DNA from 2 places in the Agrococcus sp. ARC_14 genome. Region 2 is predicted to be linked to the other one. Evidence: predicted binding sites of a transcription regulator. Region 2 holds the regulator's gene; the other holds the start of a gene.
The links. Region 2 encodes LexA, which represses DNA repair genes until DNA is damaged. Its sites were predicted from a motif close to TCGAACANNTGTTCGA; they were not measured.
Positions count from the first base shown of each region.

Region 1: MKD51_RS11245 (HNH endonuclease signature motif containing protein) is a predicted target of LexA. The motif match lies at 1,571-1,586, and genes of this name have one in related genera.

Region 1 is NZ_JAKUDO010000001.1:2,268,207-2,272,633, reverse strand. Features, by position in the region: gene MKD51_RS11255 (arsenate reductase ArsC) at 1-386, opposite strand, end outside; gene MKD51_RS11250 (metalloregulator ArsR/SmtB family transcription factor) at 416-1,414, opposite strand; gene MKD51_RS11245 (HNH endonuclease signature motif containing protein) at 1,637-3,373, shown strand; gene MKD51_RS11240 (acetyl-CoA C-acyltransferase) at 3,468-4,427, shown strand, end outside.
Region 2 is NZ_JAKUDO010000001.1:2,378,967-2,383,393, forward strand. Features, by position in the region: gene MKD51_RS11740 (histidinol-phosphate transaminase) at 1-247, opposite strand, end outside; gene MKD51_RS11745 (hypothetical protein) at 309-659, opposite strand; gene lexA (transcriptional repressor LexA) at 917-1,540, shown strand; gene hflX (GTPase HflX) at 1,636-3,165, opposite strand; gene MKD51_RS11760 (methyltransferase) at 3,193-3,798, shown strand; gene dapF (diaminopimelate epimerase) at 3,782-4,427, opposite strand, start outside.

The DNA.
Region 1 (4,427 bases), 110 kb from region 2:
AGCCCGCGGATGCGCTGCTCGATGTCGTCACGGATCGGCCGCACGGCGTCGATGCCCTGACCGGCAGGATCCTCGAGCTCCCAATCCTCATAGCGCTTGCCGGGGAAGACCGGGCAGGCATCCCCGCAGCCCATCGTGATGACGACGTCGGACTCCCGCACCGCATCCGTCGTCAGCACCTTCGGCACCTCTGCCGTGATGTCGATGCCGACCTCGCGCATGGCCTCGACGGCGGTGGGGTTGATCTGCTCGGCAGGCATCGAGCCCGCGGAGCGCACCTCGACGGCGCCGCCGGAGAGCTCGCGCAGGAAGCCCGCGGCCATCTGCGATCGGCCCGCGTTGTGCACGCACACGAACAGGGCGCTGGGGGTCTGGGTGTCGGTCATGGTCGTCCTCACTGTCGGGGCGGATGCGGTCAGGCTGTGGGGGAGAGCTCGGCGAGCAGGTGCTCCACCCGTCGCGCGAGGTCGTCGCGGATCGCGCGCACGCCTGCGGGGGAGGCGAGCGCGGGATCGCCGACCTGCCAATCCTCGTAGCGGACGCCGGGGATGATCGGGCAGACGTCGCCGCAGCCCATCGTGATCACGACGTCGGCGGCGCGCACGGCGTCGTCGGTGAGCGGCTTGGGGAAGGGGTCGCCGTCGACACCGAGCTCGTCGATGAGCGCCCGCACCTCGGGGTGGACGTCGGCGGCGGGCATCGAGCCGGCGGAGCGGGCGACCACGCGACCACCGGAGCGCTGCTCGACGAGCGCGGCGGCGAGCTGCGAGCGGCCGGCATTCTGCACGCACACGAAGAGCACGTGCGGCACGCCTGCGGTGCGATCGTGCAGCACGTCTGCGATGCGCTGCTGCGCGAAGCGCTCGGCGAGGACGAGCAGGTGCGAGTGCACGGTCGAGGCTCTGGCGAGGCCGGCGTGCGACTCCCGCACGATCCGCAGCACGGCGTCGCCGGAGAGGTCGGGGGTCGCCTCGGCGAGGCGCGCGGCGAGGCGCGAGAGCTTGGCGTCGACCTCGACTGGCTGGCGGTCGCCCTGCCCCGGATGCCAGGACGGCCGCTCGTCGGCGTGCAGCGCTGCCCGGAGCCCATCGACGAGCGCGGTCGCGACGGGGCGCATGGCCGGCTCGAGTCGGTAGTACACCCAGGTGCCGCGGCGCTCGGAGGTGAGCACGCCCGCGTCGCGCAGCACCTTGAGGTGGTGCGAGACGGTCGGCTGCGAGACGTCGGCGAGCGCGGCGAGGTCGCACGCGCAGGCCTCGCCTGCTGCCGAGCTCGCGATGAGCGAGAGCATGCGCAGTCGCAGCGGGTCGGCGAGCGCCTTGACCGCGACGGCCATCGACTCGGCGGACGCCTGGTCGATCGCGCTCGCGGCGTCGACGCGGTCGCAAGGTGTGCTGGTCTGGGTGATCGTCATGGGTGTCTCGCCTTTGTATCGATTGCTCACTATATTGATGGATCTCGATGCAACATGCAAGTGATGTCGCTGCGCGAGGCACGGCAGGAGTGCACTGCCTGTTCTCCACAGGTGGCGGCAGCGAGCGACGGCGTGTTGGCGCCTTCCCCTACGCTGTCGAACACACATTCGATCGAACGTGGGTGGGCTCACCTGGCTTGGTCGAAGCCGAGGGAGTCGACGGTGACGAGGATCGAGCAGGCAGCAGCAGCGGTGCTGGCCGCGCGCGCCATGTTCGCCGACGCCGACGCGCTCGCTCGTGCTCCGCGCGATGAGATCGTCGAGCTGCTGGCGCGCACGGCCGAGCTGGCTCGCATCGTGGATGCGCAGCGGGTGCGGCTGGCTGGTGCGATCGCCGAGCGATCATCGGGGCCGGCCGAAGAGGCGCTGTGCCGGCGGCTCGGGCAGCGCAGCGCGAAGGAGACGGTCGCGAGCGCCTTCGGCCTCCGTGCTGGCGAGGCGCAGGCGCTGCTGGCGCTTGCCGCTGCCACGAGCGCGGCGATCGGTCTCACGGGCGGTGACATCGCCGTGAAGTATCCGCGGGTCGCCGCGGCGCTCGATGACGGCGACATCTCGCTCGGGCAGGCCCGCGCGATCGTGCAGCACCTCGAGCCGGCGGCGCCGCGCGCCGATCTCGACCAGCTCGGCTGGGCCGAAGACCAGCTGGTGACCGCGGCGACCGACCCTGACTGGCCGCTCGGGCCCGAGCTGTTGATCACGCAGGCACGCGCCTACGTGGCTGTGCTGGATCCCGATGGGGTGCTGCCGAACGCCGAGCGGCAGCGGGCGATGCGGTCGCTGCGACTGCGGCGGCGTGCAGACGGGATGTGGCTGCTCGAGATGCTCTGCACGCCCGAATCGGGCTCCGCGATCAAGACCCTGCTGGATGCGTACACCTCGCCGCGCGTGACGGTCGCGTTCCGCGACGACGGCGTCGATGACACCGGTGGCGATGCCGGTGACGGCCGCCACCCGGATGCGAACGGCCAGCCTGAGGCCGAGGATCTCGGCATCGTCGACGACCGCACACCCGAGCAGAAGCGGCACGACGTGCTCCTCGCCCTCGTGCAGGCGCACGCCGCCTCCGGCGAGGCACCCGTCGCAGGCGGCGAGCCGCCCACGCTCCTGTTCACCGGCACGATCGAGGCGTACGACGCCTACCTGCACGGCCTCGAGCATCCCGACCGGTCCCTCACCGTCCAGCACACCGGCAGCCTGGTGCCGGTCGAGACGATCGACCGACTGCTGTGCCACGCGTTCGTGCAGAAGGTGGTGCTCGACGAGCACGGCCACCCGCTGCAGCTGGGCCGTGCCGAACGGCTCTTCAGCCGTGCTCAGAAGCGCGCCCTCGCCGCCCGCGACGGCGGCTGTGCCACGCCCGACTGCGGCATGCCGGTCGCCTGGACCGAGGCGCACCACGTGCAGCCGTGGGAGCACGGCGGCCGCACCGACGTCGACAACGGCATCCTGCTCTGCAGCCACTGCCACCACGAGGTCCACGCCGGACGCCTGCGCATCCTCCACGCCAGCGACAGGCCCGGCCACTGGCGCGTGGTGCCAGAGCTGCGACCCGCCGACCGCTACGCGAGGGCAGGCCGCACCGGTCCGAGTCTCGCGTCCGCCACGGTGTCGTCCAGGGTCGGCGGGCCGACCGGCACCCTCGCCGCGGCCGCGGGCACGACGCTCGCCGTCACGCTGCCCGATCGGCATCCCTCGCTGCCCGATCCGTACCACAGGCTGTCCGATCCGCACCACAGGCTGTCCGATCCGCGTCCCACACCGGCAGTGCGGCCACCGCGCCGACGCGCTCGCGGCGTCGAAGCGCGGCTGCAGCACCGGGTTCGCGCACGACGCGAGCCCGCACGACGGATGGCGTCCATCGACCTGCTGCCGATGCCGCGCATCGTGCTGCGCAGATGATCGGCAGCGGCATGCATCGAGCGTCGGGCCACCGCGTCGCGCTCGGCTGCGCGAGTACCCTGGTGGCTGACCTCAACTGCGAAGGAGCAGCACCATGCCCGAGACGATCATCGCCGGCTACGCCCGCACGCCGTTCGCCAAGTTCCTCGGCCAGCTGGCGCAGACGCCCTCGACCGAGCTCGGCGCGCACGCCGCGAAGCACGCGCTCGAGAAGGCCGGGGTCGCGCCAGCAGAGGTCGACGCCGTGGTCGTCGGCCAGGTGCTGCAGGCCACGGTCGGCCAGAACCCGCCGCGACAGACCGCGGTCGGCGCAGGCATCCCGATGACGGTGCCGGCGCTGGGCGTCAACGCCGTCTGCCTCTCCGGCACCGAGGCGATCGTCGCCGGCCACCGCATGATCCAGCTCGGCGAGGCCGACGTGGTCGTGGCGGTCGGCCAGGAGTCCATGACGCTCGCGCCGCACGCCGCGCCCATGCGCGCCGGCAGCAAGTTCGGCGACCTGGGACTGACCGACACGATGCAGTTCGACGGGCTGACGGATGCGTTCGACCGTGTCGCGATGGGCGAGTCGACCGACGGCTACAACGCGACGTACGAGGTGACGCGCGAGCAGCAGGACCAGCTCGCCGCCGCGTCGCACGCGCGCCTCGTGCGCGCCCAGGGTGACGGCACCCTCGACGGCGAGATCGTGCCGATCGAGGCCAAGGCCGGCCGCAAGACCGTGACGGTCGCGGCCGACGACGGCGTGCGCGCCGAGACGACGGCGGAGTCGCTCGCGGGCCTCCGCCCCGCGTTCACGAAGGACGGCACGGTCACCGCAGGCAACGCATCCCAGATTACCGACGGCGCCGCCGCTGTCGTGCTCGTCTCGGACGCCTATGCCGCCGAGCACGGCATCGTCGGCCTCGCGAAGATCCTGGCGACCGGCTTCGTCGCGGGCGAGGACGTCTCGTTGCACTCGCAGCCGGCGGACGCCATCGAGCAGGCGCTCGAGCGCGCAGGCCTCGCGACGAGCGAGCTGCAGGCTGTCGAGATCAACGAGGCCTTCGCCGCC
Region 2 (4,427 bases):
GCTCGATCCCGTGACCCAGGTAGTCGGCGAACGAGCGGCGGAGCGTGTCGAACTCGCGGTCTGGATAGCGGTTGGCGTCGGGCAGCGCGCGGGCGATCTCCTGCACGATGTCGAGTGCGACGGCCTCGGGCACGCGGTACGCGTTCTCGTTGACGTTGAGGCGAACAGGGACCTCGAGCTGCGGCGCTCCGTAAGGCGTCAGGCCACGAAGGTCGTCGCGGATGGGCAGATCATCGAGGCTTGTCACCCGACCAGCCTAGGACGATGTCAGATGCCTCGCGCGGCGCAGCCTGCGGGCCGCAGCCGGATCAGCCGGCGTAGTGCGCCGGGATCGCGAGCTGCTCGCCGGGCTGGATGGAGCCGGCGATGCCGTTGAGCATCTCGATCTCGGCGATCACGTCTCGGGGGTCGGCATCGGGTGCGAGCGACTGCGCGATCTGCCAGAGCGACTGACCGGGCAGCACGGTGACGTACGAGAAGTCGGCAGTCTGCGTCGACGAGGAGGCGACAGCGCCGGCAAGGGCGTCGCCCAGCACACCAGCTCCGGCGAGCGCGGCGGCGGCGAGGACGGGGGTGGCGACGAGCAGGGCCAGGGCGCGGCGACCGCGCGAGGTCATCCGCAGGCGGACAGTCGGCGTGGCGGTGGCGATGGCAGTCATCGGTGCTCCTTCCAGTCTGGGATCCGCAGGCGGTGCTCGGCCGGGAGCACCGCCTGCGAATCTCTGTTTCGAACCTATCTTCGATTCCCTGGACGAGTCAAGCCCTGCCGCGGAGTTTCTCCACGACACGCTCGAACATCCGTTTGATTCGGGCGTCCTGTCGGATACGCTTTCGAACCAGGAGCAGTCAATCGCAGGCCACCCACACGCCCGTCCCGGGCGCCCGGCGGGCATCGCGGCGACAGAGCGGAGCGGGCATGACGAGGCAGCTGACCGAGAAGCAGCAGGCGATCCTGCAGGTCATCCAGAAGGCCGTGCGCCAGCGCGGGTACCCGCCGAGCTACCGAGAGATCGGCGACGCCGTCGGCCTCTCTTCGCTCTCGAGCGTCACCCACCAGCTGGGGCAGCTCGAGCTCGCCGGCATGATCCGGCGCGACCCCGCTCGGCCGCGCGCCATCGAGGTGCTCGTCCCCGACGAGTCGGTCGAGTCGCTCGCCACCATGGAGCAGGCCACGTTCGTGCCGATGGTCGGTCGCATCGCCGCAGGCATCCCGATCACCGCGGAGGAGCAGGTGGAGGACACCTACCCGCTGCCGAAGGCGCTCGTGGGCGGTGGCGACCTCTTCATACTCAAGGTCGTCGGCGAGTCCATGATCGACGCCGCGATCTGCGACGGCGACTGGGTCGTCGTGCGGCAGCAGCGCGACGCGACCAATGGCGACATCGTGGCCGCGATGCTCGACGGCGAGGCGACCGTGAAGGTCTTCAAGCAGCGCGACGGCCACACCTGGCTGCTGCCCCGCAACTCCGCCTTCGAGCCCATCCTCGGCGATGAGTCCGAGGTGCTGGGCAAGGTCGTCGCGGTGCTGCGCTCGGTGTAGCGTTCGGAGGACTCAATGCCGCAGAGCGGCGTTGAGTCCGGAGAGCGCTAGATCGAGTAGGCGGCCGCAAGGCCGCCGTACCGAGATCTCACTCGTCAGCGCGCGGGCTCGACGCGGAACTCGGCGAGCTGGCTCAGCACCGCCGCCGAGACCTTGGCGTCGATGCGCGTGCCGCCCTCCTCATAGACCTCGCGCAGCACGTCGAAGCGGTCGTGCAGCATCGCGATCACGTCACCGCGCTCGAAGGGCACCAGCAGCGACACCGGCACCTCCGGCCGCGGCAGCATCTCGGCGATGCGCGCGAGGATCTCGTCGACGCCGTCGCCGGTGCGTGCGGATGCGAAGATCGCGTCCGGCTGCAGCCCCCGCAGCACCAGCTGCTCGTCGGCGTCGATGAGATCGGCCTTGTTGAACACCACGATCTCGGGGATCGAGCGTGCGCCCGTCTCCCCCAGCACGTCGCGGACCGTGGCGATCTGCGACGCGGGGTCCGGGTGACTGCCGTCGACGACGTGCACGATGAGCTCCGACTCTGCGACCTCCTCGAGCGTCGAGCGGAACGCCTCCACCAGCTGATGCGGCAGGTTGCGCACGAAGCCGACGGTGTCGGCGATCGTGAACTCGCGGCCATCCGCCGTCTTGGCCTGGCGCACCGTGGCGTCAAGGGTGGCGAAGAGCGAGTTCTCGACGAGCACGCCCGCGCCCGTGATGCGGTTGAGCAGCGATGACTTGCCGGCGTTCGTGTACCCGGCGATCGCGACCCCCGGCACCTCGAAGCGGTCGCGGTTGGCGCGCTTCGCCTGTCGTGCGGGTGCGAAGCCCTTGATCTGCTTGCGCAGTCGCGCCATGCGGGTGTGGATGCGACGGCGGTCGAGCTCGATCTTCGTCTCACCGGGGCCGCGCGAACCCATGCCTGCGCCCTGGCCACCGACCTGGCCACCGGCCTGGCGCGACATCGAATCGCCCCAGCCACGCAGGCGCGGCAGCAGGTACTCGAGCTGCGCGAGCTCGACCTGTGCCTTGCCCTCGCGGCTCTTGGCATGCTGGCTGAAGATGTCGAGGATGACGGCGGTGCGGTCGATGACCTTCACCTTCACGCGGTCCTCGAGCGCTCGTCGCTGGCTGGGTGAGAGCTCGCTGTCGGCGACGACGGTGTCGGCCCCGAGCTCCTTGACCAGCGCGGCGAGCTCGTCGGCCTTGCCGCTGCCGACGTAGGTCGCGGGGTCGGGATTCGGCCTGCGCTGCAGCAGGCCGTCGAGCACCTGCGCGCCGGCCGTCTCGGCGAGGGCCGAGAGCTCGCGCAGCGAGTTCTCGGCGTCTCCGGCGGAGCCCGCGTAGACCCCGACGAGCACGACGTTCTCGAGGCGCACCTCGCGGTACTCGACCTCGGTGATGTCCTCGAGCTCGGTGCGCAGCCCATCGACCCGGCGGAGCGCCGCACGCTCGTCGCGGTCGAGCTGGTCGCCGTCGGTGTCGCTGAAGGCGTCATCTGCCTGCAGCGCCTGCGCGCGCGCCGAGAGCACCTCGCCGTCCCCCGGCTGCGCCCACGCAAGGATCCGCTCCGTCGCGCGCCCTCCGTCGGGGACGTGCTCTGCGCCGTCTGCCGCGTGCTGCGGTTCTGCCATGGTCTGTCCTTCGCTACTGTCGAGTCCGTGCCGGACCACTATTTCTCCCCAGATCCCGAGGCTCCCAGGTCGATCCGCACGATCCGGGTGCCGATCAACGGTGTCGAGCGCGAGATGGTCACGTCGACCGGGGTGTTCTCGGGCGACCGACTCGATGTCGGCACCGAGGTGCTGCTGGACGCCGTCCCCTCGCCTCCCGAGACCGGGGAGCTGCTCGATCTCGGCTGCGGCTGGGGGCCCATCGCCGCGACGCTCGCGACCCGCTCCCCCGACGCGCGTGTCTGGGCGGTCGATGTCAACACTCGCGCGCTCTCGCTCGTGGAGCGGAATGCCGAGCTGCTCAGTCTATCGAACATCACGCCCGCGACGCCAGAGCTGGTGCCGGAGGGGCTCCGATTCGCGACGATCTGGTCGAATCCTCCGATCCGCATCGGCAAGCCGCAGCTGCACGCGCTGCTCGAGACGTGGATCCCGCGGCTCGCACCCGGCGCCACGGCCTGGCTCGTGGTGCAGAAGCACCTCGGCGCCGACTCGCTGCTGCGCTGGCTGGTCGAGCGATTCGAGGGCTTCGACGTCGAGCGCGCCGACTCCAAGCGGACGTACCGGATCTTCGCTGTCACGGCGCCTGACTGACTCCTCCGCCGATCCCCTCGCCGCGGAACACCAGCGCTGCGGGCCCCGTCAGCCAGGCGTGGCCGCGCTCGTCGACCTCGACCTCGAGCCTGCCGCCGGGGACGTCGACGATCCACCGGTCTGCCGCATCCCCCGACCAGTGCCTGGTGGCCATGGCGGCTGCCACGGCGCCCGTGCCGCACGAGAGCGTCTCGCCGGAGCCCCGCTCGTGCACGCGCATGCGGATCGCGCCGACCCCGTCGGCGATCGCCCCCGGCACGACGAACTCGACGTTGGCACCGGACTCGGCAGCAGGGTCGAGCACCGGAGCCGCGTGCAGCTCGAGCGCCTCGAGCTCTTCCGTGCTCGCCAGCGCGACGACCACGTGCGGGTTGCCCGTGGAGACGTCGAGGCCCGGGCGATCGACTTCGAGCCCGTGCGCCGCGACGAGCCTGTCGCCGCCGAGCTCGAAGGGGCCGAGATCTGCCGAGAGCAGCTCGCCGCGACGGACCACGCGCTTGACGCCCGCGCGCGTCGCGATGTCGATGCCCTCGCCATCGGCGAGGGCCGCCAGCTGCGACTCGAGCAGGAAGCGCACGAACACGCGCACGCCGTTGCCGCACATCTCGCTCACCGAGCCGTCGGCGTTC